DNA from 4 places in the Pseudoalteromonas sp. C8 genome. Region 1 is predicted to be linked to each of the others. Evidence: predicted binding sites of a transcription regulator. Region 1 holds the regulator's gene; each other region holds the start of a gene.

Region 1 (5,789 bases):
CAATACGCAATCAACCATGGCGACCCTTGCTAATGTACATGTGTGTATTAAAGTAGAAAAAGAAGCCTGTTCATTGGGTCTAGCTCCTACATCAAGTACCACTGCAACGCTTGCGATGGGCGATGCCATGGCGGTTGCATTATTAGAAGCTCGCGGGTTTACAGCTGATGACTTCGCGCTATCTCACCCAGGTGGTAGTTTAGGCAAGCGCTTATTACTTACTTTAAAAGATGTTATGCACAGCGGCGCAAATACACCTATTATTAGCGTTTCACAAACAGTTAAAGACGCCCTCATTGAAATGTCCGCCAAAGGTTTAGGTATGACAGCCATTGTTGATGAAAATCAGCAGCTCGTGGGATTATTTACCGATGGCGATTTGCGTCGTATTTTAGAGCAAAGAATTGATATTCATACAACACAAATAGATGTTGTTATGACCAAGTCATGTACTACGGCTACACAAGATATTTTAGCCGCTGAAGCGCTTAATATTATGGAACACAAACGTATAAATGGCTTAATCGTCGTCAATGAGAAAAACCAACCTATTGGCGCATTAAACATGCAAGACCTATTAAAAGCAGGAGTGTTATAAATGCAATTTGAAGAACTCTATCAACCGCTGAGCGATGATGCAAAAGCACGCGCTAAAAAAGTAAAGCTACTTATATGCGATATTGATGGTGTATTTTCTGATGGCCGTATTTATCTTGGTAATCAAGGTGAAGAGCTAAAAGCATTTAATACAAAAGATGGTTTTGGCATTAAAGCGCTTATAAACAGTGGCTTTGAAGTGGCTGTAATTACTGGTCGTCATTCACAAATAGTGCAACAACGTATGAGCAGCTTAACCGTACAGCATATTTATCAAGGCCAAGAAAATAAGCTCATTGCCTATCAAGAATTAAAAGACAAACTCAACCTTAGCGATGAACAAATTGCTTATATCGGTGATGATGGTCCTGACATGCCCGTTATGGAATTAGTCGGCTTTGCTGTTGCAGTAAATGATGCCCATCCACTTATTAAACGTTTATCACACTATGTAACGCAAATGCCTGGCGGCTTTGGTGCAGTAAGAGAGCTCACCGACTTACTTATGCTTGAAAATGGTAAGGCATTGACTACACAAGGCACTAGTTCATGAATGCAGCGCGCATAATATTAAGCGTTTTATTCATTAGCTGTATGGTTTGGCTTTGGTACCCTTATTTTACACAAACAAATATTGTGCCTCAGACTGAGCCTGAAGTTATTGCCAAGCCTGATTACATAGCCATTGAACTCAAACAAACAGCCTATGACGAACAAGGTAAAATTAGCCACAAAGTCACTGCGGCTAAAATGGAGCTATATCAACAATTAGGTTTTACGTTTTTTGAAAAACCTATTTTTACTTTATATAACGAAAAGCAAACGTGGCAAATAAATGCAGACGAAGCAACATTATACGAAGACAAACAATTAATTTTAGAAGGCAATGTGGTTGCCAAAAACTTAACCGATAACGCCATGATAGACAAAATCAATGCTGATAATATTCAGGTAGATATAAAACTATTAACAATGCGTTCGGAGCAACCCGTTATCATCACTGGACCCAATTTAAAAATCACTGGTAAAGGCCTAGAAGCCGACTTAAAAACCGAAGTGATAAAACTAATTAACCATACGCGAACCATATATTATGACCAATAAAATATTAAAATCACTTATTATTCCTACACTTATACTAGCGTTTAATAGTAGTGCTGCAGAGCAAAACACGCAACCGACTGCAAATCAAATTTCAATAAGCGCCGATAAGCAAGAAGGTCAATTAAAAGCTAATGTCGGGATTTTTGAGAAAAACGTTGAAATTATTCACGGTAACCGCCGTATCACAGCCGACCGCTTAGAAGTACATAAACGCGATGAACTTGGTGATAATAAACAATTATTAATTGCTACAGGTAGCCCTGCGCACTTTGAAGAAAAGCAATCAGATGGCACGACTATGAGCGCCAGTGCTGACGAAGTACGTTATGATGTATCTAAGCGTTTTTTAACGCTTGTTGGTAATGCACAAGTATCGCAAGCGGGACAAAAAATAAATGCTAAAAGCATTACCTACGATATAGAGCAGCAGCTAATCAGTGCCGAAAAAGATGAAAACTCAACTGACCGCGTTCACACAATTTTAGTGCCAATCGAGACTAAAAAAAGTAAAAAAAGCGACAAAGGTCAACCATGAGCACATTAAAAGCAGAGCTATTAGCAAAGAGCTATAAAGGCCGTGAAGTTGTAAAAAACGTCGGCCTTGAAGTCAAAGCTGGCAGTATTGTTGGCTTACTTGGCCCTAACGGCGCAGGTAAAACCACCACGTTTTATATGATAGTAGGACTTGTACCTAGCGACAAAGGTAAAATATCGATAGACGATAACGATATTACTCTTTTACCTATGCATAGTCGTGCTAGATTAGGCATTGGCTACTTACCGCAAGAGTCTTCAATATTCAGAAAGCTGACTGTTTATCAAAACTTAATGGCCATTTTAGAAACGCGCAAAGAGTTAAATAAACAAGCTAGAGAAGACACTCTCGATAAATTATTAGATGAATTTAGCATACAACACATTCGTGATAGCCAAGGTATGGCATTGTCAGGTGGCGAACGTCGTCGTGTTGAAATAGCACGTGCGCTGGCAGCAGATCCTAAATTTATATTACTGGATGAACCATTTGCAGGTGTTGACCCGATTTCGGTATTAGACATAAAGAAAATAATAGAACATCTTAAAAATCGTGGGATTGGTGTATTAATTACCGATCATAACGTAAGAGAAACCCTTGATGTTTGTGAAAAAGCCTACATTGTTTCTCATGGGGAGCTGATTGCATCAGGTACTCCAGAACACGTATTAAATGATAAAACAGTACGCGATGTTTACTTAGGCGAGCAATTTAGGCTGTAACATTTACGCCATGTCTTTAAGCATCTGCTAGTATTAATTATAACAACATAAAAGGATTGTTAGAGATACATGAGGCAATCACTACAGCTGCGCATGGGCCAGCAACTTACAATGACTCCACAGCTGCAACAAGCTATTCGTTTGTTGCAACTCAGTACATTGGATCTCCAGCAAGAAATACAAGAAGCTCTCGACAGCAACCCGCTATTAGAGGTTGAAGAAGCAGACTATTCAGAAGACGCTGCAGGTAAAAACGAGCAAAAAGCAGATACAGATGACATAACTGTTAGCGCATCTGCCGATGATGCTCCAAGCGAATACGAACAAGATAGTGGTGAAGCACTTGCAAAAGACACGCTAAGTGACGACATGGCTATGGATGTTAGTTGGGATGAGTACATGAGTGCCGCCCCAGCAGCATCATCGGGTCCGATGCCTGAAGACGAATCAATATACCAAGGCGCCTCTACTGAAACGCTCCATGAGTATTTAATGTGGCAGTTACAACTAACGCCATTTAGCCCTACAGACGAAGCTATTGCTATTGCGATTGTAGAAGCCGTCGATGATTCAGGTATTTTAACACTAAGCTGCGAAGAGATTTTAGAAAGCTTTAATCAAGAAAACGAAGATGATAACGAAGTCGAACTTGATGAAATTGAAGCTGTATTAAAACGCATCCAACTGTTTGATCCTGTTGGTATTGCTGCACGTAGTTTACAAGAGTGTTTGTGTATTCAGCTTAACCAGTTTGACAAAGAAACACCTTACATTAATGAAACAAAAATGATTTTAACCGAGCATATTGATTTATTAGCTGCTCGTGACTATCGTACATTAATGAAGAAAACTAAGCTCAAAGAAGAAGAGCTTAAAGAAGTAATGACATTAATACATACTCTTAGCCCTAAACCTGCAGATACTATTGTAAGAGAAGAATCTGAGTATGTTATTCCTGATGTGTCAGTTAAAAAAATTAAAGGCCGCTGGGTTGTTGAGTTAAACCCAGACAGCATGCCTAAAATTCGTGTTAATAGCCAATACGCGGCAATGTCTCGCACTGTAAAATCCAGTGGTGACAGCCAGTTTATTCGCTCGCATTTACAAGAAGCTAAATGGTTTATTAAAAGCTTAGAAAGTAGAAACGACACGCTATTAAAAGTAACAAATTGTATTGTTAAGCAACAACAAGGCTTTTTTGAACACGGTCCTGAAGCCATGAAACCAATGGTTTTAAATGATGTTGCTGAAATGGTAGAAATGCACGAATCAACAATTTCGCGCGTAACAACCCAAAAGTATATGCACACACCCCGTGGTATATTTGAGCTTAAATATTTTTTCTCAAGCCATGTAAGCACCGAAAACGGGGGTGAATGTTCATCTACAGCAATCCGTGCGCTTATCCGAAAATTAATCGCAGCAGAAAACTCAGCAAAACCATTGAGTGATAGCAAAATAGCGGATATATTGGCTGAGCAAGGAATTAAAGTAGCGAGACGTACAATCGCAAAATACCGCGAATCTCTGGCTATTCCACCGTCAAATCAACGTAAAAGTTTGATTTAAGACGCAAAAAAAAGAGGGTAATGCTTATGCAACTAAACTTAACTGGTCGTCACGTAGAATTAACCGATTCACTAAGAGACTATATTAATACCAAATTTGCGAAGCTAGAAAGACACTCTGATCATATTAATAATGTTCATGTCATTCTCGATGTAGAAAAATTAAATCAAAAAGCAGAAGCCACCATACACGTAAGCGGTGCTGAGTTATTTGCCTCTACAGAACATCAAGATATGTATGCCGCCATTGACTCGTTGATCGACAAGCTCGATCGACAAGTAATTAAACACAAAGAGAAGCTTGCTCGACACTAATATGATGAAATTAAGCTCACTTATATGCCAGGACTGCAGCAAAGCTGCGGTCCTTTTTAATAGCAAAAAAAGAATTTTAGAGTTCATTAGCGAACTTGCTCACGACAAACTTCCGTATTTACCGCAACAAGATATTCTTAATGCTTTAATGAGCAGAGAAAAATTGGGTAGTACAGGTATAGGGCGTGGCATTGCCATTCCTCATGGAAGAATGAGCGGTGCAGAAGAGCCTTTGGCTTTAGTACTCGTTAGCGAAACTCCAATAAATTTTGATGCAATCGATAATCGCCCTGTTGATATTTTCGTCGCACTCATCGTACCAGATGGCGATAACCAGCAGCACTTAAAGACTCTAGCAACCATTGCTGATAAACTAAACAACAAAGATTTTTGTAAACAGTTACGCAGTGCAAAATCAGATGCTGAGCTTTACCAAGTTATTGTCAATCAATCATAGTTTTATAAAGGGTGTTAAATGGAGTTAATTATCATAAGCGGCCGTTCTGGTTCTGGAAAGTCGGTTGCTTTACGCGTTGTAGAAGATTTAGGTTATTATTGCGTAGATAATATTCCAGTTAACTTGCTTCCTTCATTAGTTCGCAGTGTGTCTGATAGCTATGATAAAATTGCTGTTAGCATTGATGTGCGTAACATCCCTAAACAACAAGATGAATTTAACGATATTCTTGAATACTTGCCTGGCTTTGCAAAACCTACGTTATTTTATTTAGATAGCGACGATCAAACATTGATCAAACGTTTTTCTGAAACTCGTAGATTACACCCACTATCAATTGACTCGTTGCCTCTTGATTTAGCCATCAAAAAAGAAAAAGAATTACTTGATGTATTAATCACCCGCGCCGACTTTATGATAGATACAACTGATTTAAGCGTTCATCAACTTGCTGAATCTATTCGTGAAAAGATTTTAGGTAAAAAAGATAA
Region 2 (5,789 bases), on a different contig from region 1:
TTCAACGCTTGGGAGTATTAAGCTAAAGCGAGAACCACTATGGCTTAAATGTTTAAACGCATTAATTAACTCTTCAAAACTTAGGCCGTCGGTATGACGTGCGGTATTACGCGCAGCATCATCGCCTTTTAAACTGTGATTAAAATACGGTGGATTAGAGATAACCACGTCAAATTTAACTTCACTACTAAAGCTTTGAATAGTTTGGTGCGTAATACTTATAGTTGGCCACGGGCTATTAGCTACATTTTGTAATGCTTGGGTATAGGCGCTTTCGTCAATTTCTACCGCAGTTATACCAAGCTCATTACTGCGCTGCTTACACATTAGTGCTAGTAAGCCGGTGCCGGTGCCTATATCAAGTAATGACTTTGCACCGCTTAAATTAGCCCATGCGCCAAGCAAAATGCCATCGGTAGAAACTTTCATTGCACAGTGGTCGTGTTCAACTTTAAATTGTTTAAATACAAAACCAGACATTTTTTCACCTTTTCATTCACCAAGCGCAGCATAGCGCGTATAATCAGGGTAATTGTCCCTTATTTTAGACACTCTATGCAATTTTCTGAATTTGATCTTGATAACAAGCTACTCGATGCCATTAATAAAATGGGCTACGAGACGCCAACCAGCATTCAACAACAAGCTATTCCTGAAGCACTACAGGGGCGCGATATTTTAGCATCTGCGCCTACTGGTACAGGTAAAACAGCGGCATTTTTAATTCCGGCTATTCAGTACTTACTGGATTTCCCACGTCGTGACCCTGGTTTTGCGCGCGTACTCGTTATGACCCCGACTCGTGAGCTGGCTTATCAAATTCATGAACAATGTGAACTGCTAGCTAAACGCACACACCTAAAAATTGGTGTAGTAACAGGCGGTATTAACTACGGCACGCATAAAGAAATTTTTGAAAAAAATAACGATATTTTAATCGCCACACCAGGTCGATTAATGGAATACCTAGAAACCGAAAACTTTCATGCTGAACACGTAGAAATGCTTATTATTGATGAAGCAGATCGCATGTTAGATATGGGTTTCAAAAAAGAAATGAGCCGTATTTGTGACGAAGCTAAAAATCGTCGCCAATGTTTTTTATTCTCAGCAACACTTGAAGGTGACAGCGTAGAAAGGTTTGCTGAAAAAACATTAAACGACCCAGCTCTATTAGAAGCCGAATCGTCACGTAAAGAAAAAGCTAAAATTCACCAATGGGTACATTTAGCCGACGATTATCATCACAAACTTGAATTATTAGTTAATACGCTAAAAAACCCTGACGTAACTAAAGCGATTGTGTTTGTTAAAACTCGCGAACGCTTAGAAACATTGATTGGCGAACTTACAACTAATGATGTAAAAGCGGCGTGGTTACGCGGCGAAATGCCACAAGACAAACGTATGAAAGCCATGGAAAACTTCCATAGTGGCAAAACAAGCATATTAGTTGCTACCGACGTAGCTGCACGTGGTATTGATGTATCTGACATCAGCCACGTTATTAACTTTGATATGCCGCGTACTGCCGACGTATATGTACACCGTATTGGTCGTACTGGCCGTGCTGGTAAAAAAGGGATAGCAATATCGCTAGTTGAAGCACACGATATTGGTATTTTATATAAAGTAGAACGCTACGTTGAGCAAAAGTTAAAACGCCGTGTAATTAGAGGCGTTGAGCCACAGCATAAAGAAGCTAAGCCACCGGCTAAAAAGCGTAAAGACCCAGTAAAAATGAAAGCTAAGAAAAAGGCTAAGGTTAAAAAGAAAAAGTAACCTAAAACATTTTTATACTAAGCCGACTTTTGTCGGCTTTTTAATGCAAGCCTTGCAGGCTCTGCTGTTTGTACCTGTTACATATGTAACCCAAGCATGTAACTCATACTCATTTAAATGTAATTTTTGCCCACCTGAATTCCCACTTAATAAAAATCCCTTATATTTCATAGCGTTAATATTGGCACCGAAATTGTAACTACAAAGATAACCTAGCCGATGGAATTTCCATATTGTGGCTGCACTATTCACTGTAATGTAAGGATTAAGTTATGAACCGCTTCAAGTTAACTATCGCTTTAGTATCATTTTGTTGTTTATTTTTATTAGCTTGCGCTACAAAAGTAAGTGCAGCAACCAACATGGCCGTAGTAAGCAGTGTAGCCACTCAACCTAACTTACAACAAGCTATCACCAACACCCTACGAACTAATCCTAACCTAGCGTTAAGTGATATTCGTGTGCAGGTAAAAAATGGTGAAGTAGATTTATACGGTGAAGCACAAACTGGTTTTCAGCGCGCACTAGCTCAAAAGTTTTTAGAAAATATGGATGGCGTAAAAATCATTCGTAACAAAATTAGCGTTATTTAACATGTTAGAATAAAACATAAATATGTTGGAAGTTTGTAATTTACGAGCTCGTCGGTTGCAAAGTGTCTCACCAAATCTAATATTTATTTATGCGCGTGCACTATTTGGCACGCGCTTATTTACGTCTTTTATGGTACGTCGCTGTAACATCCTACCGTAGTTATATCTGTATGATTAGCGTCATTAAATCAAAGATTTCTAAATTAATGGAGTAAGTTAAAGACTAAACTTTTGGGCCTCATCATTTAAACCGTTTGCCATTCTAGACAATTCGCTACTTGACTGTGCAATATCTCTAACTGCCTGCTCGGTCTCTGATATACCCATATTTATGACACCTATATTTCGTGATATTTCATCGATGGTGGTTGCCTGCTGCTCAGAGGCGGTTGCAATTTGAACAACCATATCAAAAATGTCATCTACTGCTTTGCCTACATTACTATTGATTAAGTTTGCTTTCTTAGCTATTTCCTGAACTTGAGTTGTTTGTCCTACATTGTCTGTCATTGCTTGAACAGCTGCGTTACTGGCACTCACAACAGCTTCAATGATCACTTCAACCTCCATTGTAGACTCTTGCGTAGACTTAGCTAAGCTTCGTACTTCATCAGCAACAACAGCAAAACCACGCCCTTGTTCACCAGCTCTAGCTGCTTCAATTGCTGCGTTCAAAGCAAGTAAATTAGTCTGATCAGCTATCTTTTTAATAACGCCTAATACATTCACTATTTTTTCTGAATTATGCTTCAACTCCGTCACTTCATGTGCTGATTTTTTTGTAGCTTCTCCAAGAGAAACAAGTGCGTTGTAAGTACTATCATTATTTTCAGAGCCTTCTCGAGCCATTCTTTGAATATTTTCACATAATAATGATGCACTAGCAGTTGTACTCGCTATCTCTTTTACTGTTTCAGTCATTTCGGTAGTGGCGGCTGCAACTTGTATAGTTTGTGCTTGCTGCTCGGTAACTGCTAAGCTAGTTTGCTCAGTAACTGAGGCAAGCTCTGTTGCTGTACTGCCTTGCTGAACTGCAACGTTAGATAATTCACCAATCATTTTTCTGAGATTTTCTAACATGGTATGCAATGCAACTTGTAGCATGCCTACCTCATCGTGTGAATTAACTTCGATATTACTGCTAAGATCTCCTGCCGCCACTTTTTTAGCAAAAGTGGAAGCTACAATTATTGGGGTCGCTATTTTTCGAGAAAAGAAAACACCAATAAATACAACAACAATTGCAGCTACTATTATAGAAATCACACTAAAAAGCACAGTCTGATGGACTGGTGCAAATGCTTCTGATTCGTCAATTTCACTTAATATAATCCAGCTAAAATCTCCAATCTTTATACTATCGAAGGCAGAAAGCACGTTATTTCCATTATAATCTTTTATTATTTTAGTACCATGTTGAGCATTCAAAGCTAAATTTACAGCCTCTGTATCAGCACCATTATTTGTTACAGTTCCTGCAAAACTTGCTTTGAGTGAATGTCCTTCAGGGTCAAGATATGAATCAGAACGCATTAGCTTATCTTCTCCAACTAGGTAACTCTCACCAGTTTCTCCCATCCCTTCGCGAACACCCATTATTTGATTAGTCCCTTTGCTCGAAAGCTGTAAAGCAACTATTGTATCGCTACCATCAACAGGTATAGCAATAAACGCAGCGGGTTCTCCATTACTTGGTGCATACGGTTTGTAATCAGCAATACTAAAACTTTTAGATTGTTTAACCTCTTTAATTAAATCTCCTAAATTTGAACTCGCATATTTCCCTTTTAATATGTTTGTTTGATAATCAGATTCTCTAGCTTGAGTGTAATAAATAAGCCCATTGTTATTAATTAAAAACACATCGTAATAGTCATACTTCTGTATATATTCTGTAAAAAAGCGATCATAGTTGTCTTCCTCAAGCTGCGGAACAATTAAAGCCAAAAGCTCAATATCTGCCCTTTTTTGATTAAAATAATTTTCGATCTGAGTTTTTTTTATTTGATTAATCGCCTCAAGCGACTGAGATATATTGTATTCGACGCGTGATTTTGATTGTAATGTAGAAATTGTAGTAATTATGAGGGCGGGTATTATCCCTACGAGTAGGAAAATTAATGTTAGCTTAGTTTTTAAACTCCAATGACTCGTTTGAAAAGCTGAACTTTCTTTCTTGCTTGGCATTTGTATTTACTAAATAAAGAGCAGTTAAGTTAAATCTAGCCTAACAAAAGCTAAAAATGAATTTATTTATTCAAAAAACCCGAATTTACAGGGGGAAACAAACAAAACAGAAACATAAAACCACTAAAATGCATTTATTATCCAAACACCTCGTTGTTTATGTATTTGTAATGGTTACAAGTTTATTTATTGCGCTCTTATGGGAAAATGATAATTTATACTTATATGAAGGGACTTAACTTTAAAATTAGAAATATCCTTTATTTTATAAAATGTCTAAAAAGCGCGTTTTACTCTGTAAAAACGCGCTGTTGGTAAGTAACTATTTCCCAATGCTTTTGCCTAATGAGCTTTAACTAAATTACTCACTTTGGTTAGAGTCAGTCCCCTCACCACTGTCTTTATTTGATGATTGCTGGCTTATTTTATCGCTTATCATGGCATCGAGTTTTTCGCCGCCTTTAATACCAAAATCTAAAGTACGAATTGGGAATGGAATACTAATATCAGCTTCATCAAGTGCCTGCTTAACGGCAACGACACCTTTGTGGCGTACCGTCATGAAGTCAGGCTCGCCTGGGTATTTAATCCAAAACCACACCAGTAAGTTAATGCTGCTGTCGCCAAAACCTTCGGCGTATACTGCGGTTTCATCTTTGCGTATTACGAAGTCAAATTCATTTATTTTATCGACGATGACGTCTTTTGCTTTTTCTATGTCATCGCCGTACGAAATACCTACAGGTACTTCTATACGTCTTATACCTAGCGTGGTGTAATTTTTTAGTACATTTCTAAATAAGACTTTGTTTGGTACAAGTATTAGTTGCCCGTAAAAGCTCTCTATTAGCGTGTTACGTAGGTTTATAGAATGTATCGAACCAAACACATCATCGGTTTCTATTACATCCCCTGTTTTAAATGGCTTACGTACACCCATTGCTATACCTGCAATTAGGTTTTCAGTCATGTCTTGAAACGCAAAACCAATGGCTAAACCCACAATACCCGCACCAGCAAGTAGCGAAGTAACGGTGCCTTTTAAGCCAACAAAATCGAGCGCTATAAATAAACCTATGCACAACACAATAACTTTAAAAATTGACGCCATTAAGTCGGCAATTTGTTTTGAGTCGAGTGAGCGGCGTAATACGTTTTTCATCAGCTTGCCAGCAAAGCGTGCCAATATTGAAAACACAATTGCGATCAGTATCGCAACTATAAAAT
Region 3 (5,789 bases), on a different contig from region 1:
AATGCTAAGTAAAACACTGTTGCTAGGGCAGCGGTAACCGAGGGTAGGTTATGAGTAACGATATTAGTACATCTTCATCCTATTTAGACTCTATACGCTGGCAAGAATCGCAAGTAGCGACCAGTGATAATGAGAGTGATGCGTTAACACAAGAAGACTTTTTCTCTTTGTTAACTCAGCAATTATCGTTTCAGGATCCCAGTAACCCTGCGGATAACGATCAAATGATTGCGCAAATGACTAGTTTCACAATGGCGCAAGGCATCAGCGATTTAAATTCAAATTTTGATAGCTTAGCGTCTTCTATGACATCAAATTCAGCATTGCAAGCATCAACACTTGTTGGCAAGCAAGCTTTACTTGAGTCAAACACCCTGGATTTAAATGAAACGGGTGATGCCAGAGGCTCTGCAGTGGCAGAAGAAGCCGTTGATAACTTAAAAATTAAAGTGACAGATGCATCAGGTCAGCTAGTGAGAACTATTGATATGGGTTCTCAATCAGCAGGTGCAGTACGTTTTGCGTGGGATGGCAAAAATGAAGCCGGTGAGCGTTTACCTGAAGGTGAATACTCAGTAACCGCCGAAGGAAGTACTGACGGCGAATTTTCAAGCTTGCCCATTGCTACATTCAAGAACATTGAAAGCGTTAATATTAATGGCTCAAGTGGCATTATTATTAACACTAAAGAAGGTGCGGTTAGGCTGACAGATGTAGCAGAAATCGCGTAATAAATTTTAGTATTTTTCGCCTGCTAGCAGGCCACAGACTAACAGGTTAGAGGTGAATTATGAGCTTCAATATTGCATTAACCGGCCTTGCTGCCGCGCAAAAAGATTTAGACGTAACGGCAAATAATATTGCAAACGTTAATACCACAGGTTTTAAAGAGTCACGCGCTGAGTTTGCCGATGTTTACGCTTCATCAGTGTTTAGCTCTGGTAAGACTAAAAATGGTGACGGTGTGCAAACAACCATGGTTGCGCAGCAGTTTCACCAAGGCTCACTGCAATTTACAAATAACTCACTTGATTTAGCAATCACTGGTGAAGGTTATTTTGCGATGACCGACGATTTATCTTCGCAAGATTTAACATATACACGTGCGGGTGCATTTAAGCTTAACCAAGATAACTTTATGGTTGACGCAAAAGGTAACTTTTTACAAGCATTCCCTGTTGATTCATCTACAGGTGATACAACGTCGGTAAGTTTGAGCACAACTGATCCAATTCAAATCCCTGATTCGTCTGGTTCTCCTCGCGCAACAGAAAATGTATTTTTGTCGTTTAACTTAGATGCAACGGCGGATCCATCAGGTCTAGATTTTGACCCTACGTCTAGTGGTACTTATAACTCATCTACGTCAACAACAGTATATGATTCACTAGGTGAGCCGCACATCTTACAGTACTTTTTTGCTAAAGAAGATGATGCCGCAGCAGGTGGTACAGATAACAGTTGGGAAGTATACGCAACACTCGATGGCAAAGTAGTTGATGGCACAACTGGTGGAGAACAAACAACGACACCTTATACACCACTGACTACCCTAGGTTTTAACTCAAGTGGTTTGCCATCAACAACAGGTGGTGTGGCAAATACAAATACAACTACTTTTGATGAAATATTACTACCAGCGGGTTCTGGCGCTGGTTTATCAACATTACTAGACAATGGTGCAACTTTCCCTGGTACTGGTATTGAGCTTAACTGGCGCGATGAAAATAACACGGCAGGACGTATCCCAACTCAGTATTCAAGTGGTTTTGAAGTAAAAGCACTCGATCAAGATGGCTCAACAGTTGGTCGTTTAGCCGGAATTGATATTGGCACAGACGGTAAAATTGTCGCTTCTTACAGTAATGGTGACTCAACATTCCTAGGCCAAGTGGCTATGGTACGTTTTCCAAATTCACAAGGGTTATCACAAGTGGGTGATACAAGCTGGAAGCAAAGTATTGATTCAGGTGAACCTGTAGCGGGTGAAGCTGGTTCGGGTACATTTGGTGGAATTAACTCATCAGCGCTTGAGCAATCAAATACAAACCTTACTAATGAACTAGTAGACTTAATTACTGCACAGCGTAATTACCAAGCAAACTCACGTGCGCTTGAAGTTAACTCAACTATTCAGCAAAGTATTTTGCAGATTCGATAAGCTAAACCTCATTAAATATATTAGGCTGCATTTTTGCAGCCTTTTTTATAAGTCCTCTTTGTAAGCCCTTCTAAATACCTCCCAATGTTGCGTCAAATTTAATCTGGCACCTATTTTGCATTTATAAGTTCAGAGATTTTTTATGTGAGTCGATACTATGGACAAAATGGTCTACATTGCGGCCTCTGGCGCTAAGCAAAGCCTACAAGGGCTTGCGCTTAAAGCCAATAATTTGGCGAATGCAAATACAACAGGATTTAAAGCCGACTTTGCGCAAGCGCGTTCTATGCAAGCGTTTGGCGAAGGTTTGCCTACCCGTGTATTTTCAATGCAAGAGCGTCCGGGTTCTAACATGGTATCGGGTGGCATTGTTCAAACCGGGCGCGACTTAGATATCGCGATGAGCGATAACGCATGGCTTGCTGTGCAAGATGCCTCCGGTAATGAAGCTTACACAAAAGTGGGTACGTTAAACATTACTGCTCAAGGCATGCTCGTAACCAGCCACGGTCGTCAAGTTATTGGCGAAGGGGGACCTGTTATTTTACCCGTCCCAGTCGAAAAAATAGGGTTTAGCCAAGATGGCGCTATTCAAGTTCGACCACAGGGCGCTCCCGCTAACTTTTTAGAAGAAATAGATACGCTTAGAGTGGTAGAAGCAAATAGCTCACAGCTCGAAAAAGGTAACGATGGTTTATTTAGACCAAAAGCAAATGTAACAGTAGATACCTCTGCCAATGTAAAAGTTTTAAGTGGTTCGCTTGAAATGTCGAATGTGAACCCTGTTCATGAAATGGTCGACATGATAAGCCACCAGCGCCAATTTGAATTACAAGTGAAATTAATGAAAACAGCTGAAGAAATTGACGAGCGTCAAGATCAGTTATTACGCATAGTTTAACTTTAAAGTGAGGACACGATTATGAATCCAGCATTATGGATCAGTAAAACTGGGCTAGACGCTCAACAAACCGATATATCGGTTATCTCAAATAACTTAGCGAATGCGAGTACCGTAGGCTACAAAAAAAGCCGCGCTATATTTGAAGATTTACTTTATCAAAATATTAATCAACCAGGTGGTCGTTCATCGCAAGATACCGAAATGCCATCGGGCTTAATGTTAGGTGCGGGTGCTAAAGTTGTAGCTAACCAAAAAGAGTTTACGCAAGGCAACATGTTGACCACCGAAAACTCACTAGATTGGATGATTTCTGGTGAAGGTTTTTTTGAAGTACTGCAACCAGATGGCAATATTGCTTACTCGCGCAATGGTCAGTTTACCACTGATGGCGATGGACGAATTGTAACATCGGGCGCAGGTTACGTTATTCAGCCAGAAATGAATGTCCCTGATGACGCGCAATCAATTACGGTTTCGCAAGACGGCGAAGTATCTGTACGTGTTGCAGGGCAAGCCGATAACGTGGTCATTGGTCAGCTAACAATTAGTGACTTTATTAATCCATCGGGCCTTGAGCCAATTGGTCAAAACCTTTATACCGAAACTGCTGTAAGTGGTGCGCCGGTACAAGGTAACCCGGGTGTTGAAGGGTTAGGGAGCATTATTCAAGGCTCACTCGAAACTTCAAACGTAAATGTAACTGAAGAGCTAGTAAATCTAATAGAAACTCAGCGTATTTACGAAATGAACTCAAAAGTAATTTCGGCCGTTGACGAAATGATGAGTTACATCAATCAACAGCTTTAATAGAGTAGGGGGAATTATGCGTAATATTATTTTATTTGCAGCGGGCACATTATTTTTAAGTGGCTGTATGTCTACGCAAAATAGTGAAGTAGTGCAGGACGACCCTTACTACGCTCCTATGTACCCCGAGCCTATTTTAGAGCCGCTGGTAGCCACAGGTTCATTATTTAATACTCATACATCAAACGACTTATATTCTGATAAAAAAGCGCTACGTACTGGCGATATAATCACGGTTAAATTGCAAGAGTCTACTCAAGCAACAAAAGCCGCCAAAACAGAAACAGACAAAGAAACCGAGGCAAGCTTAGACCCCGTTATTGGATTAGGTGGTCTACCTGTAAATATAGGTGGTGACAGCATTCAGTTTGGTATTGGTAGTGATTCGTCGTTTACGGGTGATTCAAAATCAAACCAGTCAAACAGCTTAGTGGGCGATATTTCGGTTAATGTAATGCGCGTTTTACCTAACGGTAACTTAGTTATTCGCGGTGAAAAATGGCTAACGCTTAATACCGGCGAAGAGTTTATTCGTTTAGAAGGGCTAGTACGCCCTCAAGACGTAAGCGCCGATAATACGGTGGAATCAAACCGTATTGCTAATGCACGTATTCAATACTCAGGTAAAGGGCAAACGCAAGAAGCGCAAAGTCCTGGTTGGCTTACACGTTTCTTTAGCAGTTCGCTGTTTCCATTTTAGAGGGTAACAACATGAATAGCCTTAAAGCTTTATGTTTAGTTGTGTTATTAGGTTGGCAGTTTAGCGTCAGTGCTGAGCGCATAAAAGATGTGTCTATGGTTGAAGGCGTACGCTCTAACCAGCTAGTTGGTTATGGCTTAGTGGTTGGTTTACCGGGCACTGGCGAGCAAAACTCATATACACAACAAAGTTTTAGAGGCATGTTGAACAGCTTTGGTATTACGCTACCTTCAACTCAAAGTCCTAAAATTAAAAATGTTGCTGCTGTTGCTGTGCATGCAGAATTACCTGCATTTAGAAAGCCTGGGCAAGCAATCGATATTACGGTTTCTTCTATTGGTAGTGCAGGCAGCTTACGTGGCGGTACTTTACTACAAACTTTTTTAAAAGGTGTAGACGGTAACGTGTACGCAATTGCACAAGGTAGTTTAATTGTCGGTGGCTTAGGCGCACAAGGGCTTGATGGTAGTAGAGTTGTAATTAACACCCCTACAGTTGGTCGTATACCAAATGGCGCTACAGTTGAGCGCGCCGTGGAAAGCCCATTTATGCAAGGCGATTACATTACTTTTAATTTAAACCGCCCAGACTTTACAACGGCAAAACGCCTAGAAAAAACAATTAATGACTTAGTTGGCCCAAATAGCGCACAGGCAATTGATTCTGTTTCTATTCGTGTTATAGCTCCACGCGATGCATCCCAGCGTGTATCGTACTTATCAACACTCGAAAACTTAGAATTTAAGCCAGCTGATATGGCCGCTAAAATTATAGTTAACTCGCGCACTGGTACAATTGTCATTGGTAAAAACGTTAAGCTTCAGCCTGCCGCTATAACTCACGGTGGCTTAACAGTAACAATTGCAGAACAACAAAACGTGTCACAACCAAACCCGCTAGCAAACGGTGATACTGTTGTCACGCAGCAGAGCATTATTGATGTAAATCAAGATGACTCGCGCGCCTTTGTATTTAATCCAGGTGTAAGCCTTGACGATTTAGTTCGCGCAATTAACGAAGTAGGCGCAGCGCCTGGTGACTTAATGGCTATTTTAGAAGCACTAAAAGAAGCCGGCGCAATTAACGGACAGCTCGTTGTTATATAAATAACTCAAGCCAATAAATAACGTATTACTTAAGCCCTATGTTTTTGAAATTAGGGCTTTTTATTTACAGCAACTTAAGTTTATTATTTTTATCTCCCTTGTTTTATCGGT
Region 4 (5,789 bases), on a different contig from region 1:
ACTTATCTGCAGCAAGCTTTGAACCTACAGCTAAACCTAAAAATATAGTTGTAACATTGATGATTTCGTTTTGAGCACTGTTACTTAATCTATCAACAACACCCGACTCTCGCATTAAGTTACCTAAACAAAACATACCTACAAGCGGTATAGCAGCCGGTAAAAACATAGCCGTTAAACTAAGCACCATAAGAGGGAAAATAATCTTTTCCTTTTTAGATACTTTGCGAAGCTCTGGCATCTTAATTTTACGTTCTTCTGGGGTTGTTAACGCACGCATAATTGGCGGTTGAATAATTGGTACAAGAGCCATGTATGAATATGCGGCTACCGCTATTGCACCAAGTAAATCAGGTGCCAGTTTTGACGCTAAAAATATTGCAGTCGGCCCATCTGCACCACCAATAATGGCAATAGCTGATGCATCCTGTAGAGTAAACTCAAAGCCTGGTACATAATTTAATAATATTGCGCCAAACAAAGTAGCAAAAATACCAAACTGTGCAGCCGCACCTAATAACAACATACGTGGGTTTGCAATAAGCGCGCTAAAGTCGGTCAGCGCCCCTACTCCCATAAATATTAATAACGGAAAAATCCCCGTATCAATACCCACGTAATAAACGTAATACAATAGCCCACCTGGGTCTGACAAGCCTGCCACTGGTACATTTGTTAAAATTGCACCAAAACCAATTGGTAATAGTAATAATGGTTCAAAACCTTTAGCTATCGCTAAAAACAGTAATAAACACCCTACCGCAATCATAATTAATGATGGGATTGTAAAGTTAGCAATGCCAGTAGCATTCCAGAGGTTTAAAATACCTTCCATCCTCTATTTACTCCTAAGCTAATGCAATCATAGCGTCGCCGGTAGTTACAGCATCGCCTTCACCAACTAATACTTCAGCAATTGTTCCGGTATGCGTAGCGCGTATTTCAGTTTCCATTTTCATGGCTTCCATAATAATCACTACATCACCTTCGTTAACAACTTGCCCAGCTTTTACTTTAATTTTAAAAATATTACCTGCTAACGGCGCATTAAGTGTTTCGCCCGATGCAACCGATGCAGACTGAGGAATGTGCTCAGAATCCTTTAAAGTTACTTCTTTGAGTTCACCACCTTGCGCTACAACTACATCGTAAACTTTACCGTCTACTTTTACGCTGTATTGCTCAGCTTTAACGCTGTTATTATTTGATCCCGATTTTGGTGCTGCCTTATTGCTCTTATCTTCAACGGTAGGAATAGGCTCAAATGCATCAGGGTTATTACGATTTTTAATAAATTTCAAACCAACTTGCGGAAATAATGCATAAGTTAGTACGTCATCAATTTGCTCATCAGCAAGTGTTAAACCTTGCTCTTGCGCTTCTTTTAATAATTCAGCTTCAAGCGTTGCAAGCTCTGGTGCAATGTTATCTGCAGGGCGACAAGTAATAACCTCTGCTCCATCAAGCACACGCTCTTGTAGCTCTTTATTCATTGGTGCTGGTGTTAAGCCATATTCACCTTTTAATACGCCAGCAGTTTCTTTAGTAATTGTTTTATAACGCTCACCGGTTAGCACGTTAAGTACTGCTTGAGTGCCTACAATTTGCGACGTGGGTGTTACTAAAGGTAAAAAACCAAGATCTTCACGTACGCGTGGGATCTCAAGCAAAACTTCATTAAGCTTATCTGCCGCGCCTTGCTCTTTAAGTTGGTTTTCCATGTTTGTAAGCATGCCACCAGGTACTTGAGCTAGTAAAATACGACCATCAACCCCTTTTAAGCTACCTTCAAATGCCGCATATTTTTTACGTACATCTCTAAAGTAAGCAGCAATTTCTTCTAGATGGTTTAAGTCAAGGTCAGTATCGCGCTCAGTTCCTTCAACTATCGATACAATAGTTTCAGTTGCTGTGTGTCCGTAAGTCATACTCATTGATGAAATAGCGGTATCAAGCATATCAATGCCTGCATCAATCGCTTTTTGATAAGTCGCAGTACTTAAACCTGTTGTAGCGTGGCACTGCATAGCAATAGGAACCGATACGGTTTCTTTAAGTGCTTTAATTAATTTTTCAGCATCATACGGCTTTAATAAACCCGCCATGTCTTTAATACAAATTGAGTGACAGCCTAAATCTTCTAATTGCTTAGCCAGAGTCAGCCACATATCAAGCGTATGAACAGGACTTACCGTGTACGAAATAGTACCTTGAGCATGCGCGCCTACTTTTATAGCCGCTTTAATCGCTGTTTCTAGGTTACGTACATCGTTCATTGCATCGAAAATACGAAATACGTCAACGCCATTTTTATGTGCGCGTTCTACAAACTTTTCAACTACATCATCAGCGTAATGGCGGTAGCCTAATAGGTTTTGACCGCGTAATAGCATTTGCTGTTTAGTATTAGGCATCGCTTTTTTAAGCGCACGAATACGCTCCCAAGGATCTTCGCCTAAATAACGAATACACGAATCAAATGTAGCACCGCCCCACGATTCAATAGACCAATAACCTGCATCATCTAGCTTGCTAGCAATAGGTAGCATATCGTCTAGGCGCATACGTGTTGCGAGCAATGATTGGTGCGCATCGCGTAATACCAATTCTGTTAATTTTAATTTAGCCATGTGTGTGCCCCTTATTTATTATTTGATTTGTACTGAGCAATGGCAGCACTAATAGCAGCGATGTGCTCATTAGGCACACCTTGAGATTTAAAAGACGGTGATTTAGCTGGTGATGCCTCTGGTTCGCTATAGCGCGTCACCAAATTAGACATAAGCGTTACTGCACCAATTAATATCGACAGAAATACAAACACCCCAACCATACCAGTTAGCATTAAGCTACCAGCCGTTGTGAGTAGAGCACCTATATCCATTTTTCTCCCCCTTGAAACCCATATCGAAAATAAAAAATCGATTTAATTAAATATTTATTCACTGGATAATAACAAAACTAGTCGCTTTGTCTACATCTTGTAAATTGGTAAAACCAATTAAACTATAAACAACATAACACTCAACAAATTTACATGCCATAACCCAGCAATCATGCGCCCTACAATACATACAGAAAATAACGACTATAGCTAATAGTTATATGGAAGTTGTTAATTAACTATTCAACTTAATAAAAATAACCGCCAAATTTTATAATAAGTACAAAAACACACATCAATTGTTAATTGGTCTTACCAAAAACATTATTTTTAGTGAATATTTACCGGTAACTTGTAACAGTGTGAATAACTTACATAACAAAGCGTAAAAATTACTAACTAACTAATAACTAAAAATACAGTTAAAAACCATAACTAGCTGATATAAAACAAAAATAAACTTTGGCATATAACTGGCATTAGTTATTGTGAGCAAATTTGATAACCAAGGAGAAAACAATGTTACGCTGGACAATTACATTTTTAGTTATTGCTTTAATCGCTGCAGTGTTAGGTTTTGGTGGCATCGCAGGTGCCGCAGCTGGTATAGCAAAAATTATATTTTTTATATTTTTAGTACTTTTAGTGATCTCATTAGTTTCAGGTGCACTACGTGGTAAATCACCCAGGTAGATAAAGCATTCAACTAACAAACACTAAAATTTAATTAATACTTACAAGGAATTACATTATGAATTCAACAACTGTAAAAGCAGCACTAATCGGTCTATTCGCAAGTTTCTTCATCATGGGTTGTGAAGACAATCATGCAGAAGACGCAGGCGAACGTATTGACGAAGCAGTAACTGACGTGCAAAACAAAGTAGAAGATGCATGTGAAAATGTTAAAGAAGGCGTAAACGCTGAAGAAACTAACTGTTAATTCTTCTTGTATCGCTAAAAAACGGCCTTAGGGCCGTTTTTTTGTGCCTGTAATAAAATCACTGACTATAAAGCTGCTCATTTAGCGGTTAGCTTGTTAAAATAAAAAAAACGATATTTAAAGCAAGGCAATATGGCATTTACAACAACCTACACACTAGATAAACCTTACTTTTACGAGTGCTTTGATGAGTCACTCCCCTACAGTAAGCGCGCCAAACCTAAGTACTTTTTACTTGTACTCCTCGTTGCGCTTGGTTTATTTGGCATTTATGTTTTAAACGATCATTACTTAGGATCGTTTATGATCATGCTAGGTGTACTAGAGTGCGTCGCTTTTTACTATCGCAGACCTTGGTGGGTAACCAGACAAATGCTCAGCAGAGCGTCAGGCTCAGAGGTAACACTTACCTTTGATGAAGAAGGCATTAAATCGGCTAATCATTACAAAAGCTTTCAGCTAACTTGGCAAGACATAAGCGAAGTAATAGATACTCAGCAAGGTATTATTATTAAAAATAAAAGCGGAATGCAGTACATTTCAAAACAAATACTAACCCCAGAAACACTCGTTTTTATAAACAAAAAAGCCACTCAGTGAGTGGCTTTTTGACTAGTTGAGTTAATTACTCAACTACGTATACGTGTTGATTAAGCATTGCCCGGATTAGGGTTCGACTTTTCAGCTTGTATGCGCATGTAAATCTCTTCACGATGCACTGATACGTCTTTTGGTGCATTAACACCGATTCGAACTTGATTTCCTTTAACACCTAGAACAGTAACTGTTACTTCGTCACCAATCATTAGGGTTTCACCTACTCTACGAGTTAGTATTAGCATTCTCTTGCTCCCATGTTCCAATAAAAATTATAAGATTCCGCTTAAACATACTAATGAAAATTAGACTGAAAAGTAAGTAAAAACTCTCAATCTATCCATTTTCTGTTAAAAATGCTTTGTGTAATGCACGAACTGCCAACTCTAGGTACTTTTCATCTATTAAAACTGAAATTTTGATCTCAGAAGTCGAGACTAAAACCACATTAATATTTTCCTGCGCTAATGCATCAAAAAATAAACTTGCTACACCAGAATGCGATTTCATACCCATTCCAACAGCAGAAACTTTAGCGACTGTTGGTAATCCGCTTATATTTTGAGCACTGAGTTGAGCTTGATCTTCGCTCAATAATTCAAGTGCTTGCAGATAATCATTCGAGTGCACAGTAAAAGCATAGTCTATTTTTTCAAAGATATGATTAACTTGATTAATCATATCTATTTCGATGCCATTATCAGCAAAAAGTTTCAATATTTTTGAAAGATATTGCGTACCGCTTGGCACACCATCTACTTTAATTAAACATTCGTCACGATTAAACGCAATCCCCGATACCACCTTGCTTGGCATATCGTTCTCCTCAAAACTTATTAATGTGCCTTCATCAGGATTAAAACTAGAAAGCACCCTAAGTGGCACATTGTGTCTACCTGCAGCTTCTACCGAGCGAATATGCAAAACTTTTGCGCCTAAACTTGCCAGCTCTAGCATTTCGGCAAAAGTAACTTGGCTCATTCTGCGCGCGTTAGGTTCAACACGAGGATCTGTAGTATATACGCCGTCAACGTCTGTATAGATCTGGCATTCGTCGGCTTTTATAGCCGCTGCTATTTCTACAGCCGATGTATCGGTGCCGCCGCGTCCAAGCGTTGTAATATTGCCCTCAACGTCACGCCCCTGAAACCCAGCAATAATAGCAATGCGGTTATGCTCAAGCTCATGCTTTAAACGTGTAGCAGCAACGTCTTCAATACGGGCTTTACCAAACATGTTGTCGGTTAGAATATTGACTTGATCCGCTAATAAGCTTACAGCTGAATGACCACGTTTGATAATAGCCATAGCAAGCAGTGATACAGAAACCTGCTCTCCGGTGCTAATAAGTACATCTAGTTCACG

What was found. Region 1 encodes sigma-54, which starts transcription at its own class of promoters, with help from an activator protein. Its sites were predicted from a motif close to GTTGGCACGNNNNTNGNNT; they were not measured.
Region 2: a site for sigma-54 is predicted at 1,963-1,981, ahead of GQR39_RS10105 (BON domain-containing protein). Genes of this name have one in related genera too.
Region 3: a site for sigma-54 is predicted at 2,264-2,282, ahead of GQR39_RS17145 (flagellar basal body rod protein FlgF). Genes of this name have one in related genera too.
Region 4: a site for sigma-54 is predicted at 3,346-3,364, ahead of GQR39_RS13285 (DUF1328 family protein). Genes of this name have one in related genera too.

The regions. Positions count from the first base shown of each region.
Region 1 covers NZ_WTKT01000001.1:323,536-329,324, forward strand. The annotation lists gene GQR39_RS01475 (KpsF/GutQ family sugar-phosphate isomerase) at 1-598, shown strand, start outside; gene kdsC (3-deoxy-manno-octulosonate-8-phosphatase KdsC) at 599-1,150, shown strand; gene lptC (LPS export ABC transporter periplasmic protein LptC) at 1,147-1,701, shown strand; gene lptA (lipopolysaccharide transport periplasmic protein LptA) at 1,691-2,236, shown strand; gene lptB (LPS export ABC transporter ATP-binding protein) at 2,233-2,958, shown strand; gene GQR39_RS01500 (RNA polymerase factor sigma-54) at 3,028-4,527, shown strand; gene hpf (ribosome hibernation promoting factor) at 4,554-4,841, shown strand; gene ptsN (PTS IIA-like nitrogen regulatory protein PtsN) at 4,846-5,298, shown strand; gene rapZ (RNase adapter RapZ) at 5,317-5,789, shown strand, end outside.
Region 2 covers NZ_WTKT01000008.1:189,339-195,127, reverse strand. The annotation lists gene GQR39_RS10115 (methyltransferase) at 1-480, opposite strand, end outside; gene srmB (ATP-dependent RNA helicase SrmB) at 556-1,782, shown strand; gene GQR39_RS10105 (BON domain-containing protein) at 2,055-2,375, shown strand; gene GQR39_RS10100 (methyl-accepting chemotaxis protein) at 2,592-4,562, opposite strand; gene GQR39_RS10095 (mechanosensitive ion channel family protein) at 4,924-5,789, opposite strand, start outside.
Region 3 covers NZ_WTKT01000021.1:11,089-16,877, forward strand. The annotation lists gene flgC (flagellar basal body rod protein FlgC) at 1-37, shown strand, start outside; gene GQR39_RS17135 (flagellar hook assembly protein FlgD) at 51-731, shown strand; gene flgE (flagellar hook protein FlgE) at 791-2,161, shown strand; gene GQR39_RS17145 (flagellar basal body rod protein FlgF) at 2,319-3,062, shown strand; gene flgG (flagellar basal-body rod protein FlgG) at 3,084-3,872, shown strand; gene flgH (flagellar basal body L-ring protein FlgH) at 3,889-4,572, shown strand; gene GQR39_RS17160 (flagellar basal body P-ring protein FlgI) at 4,584-5,678, shown strand.
Region 4 covers NZ_WTKT01000013.1:20,408-26,196, reverse strand. The annotation lists gene GQR39_RS13300 (sodium ion-translocating decarboxylase subunit beta) at 1-835, opposite strand, end outside; gene oadA (sodium-extruding oxaloacetate decarboxylase subunit alpha) at 849-2,630, opposite strand; gene GQR39_RS13290 (OadG family transporter subunit) at 2,642-2,884, opposite strand; gene GQR39_RS13285 (DUF1328 family protein) at 3,404-3,577, shown strand; gene GQR39_RS13280 (hypothetical protein) at 3,636-3,827, shown strand; gene GQR39_RS13275 (YcxB family protein) at 3,960-4,427, shown strand; gene csrA (carbon storage regulator CsrA) at 4,478-4,669, opposite strand; gene GQR39_RS13265 (aspartate kinase) at 4,761-5,789, opposite strand, start outside.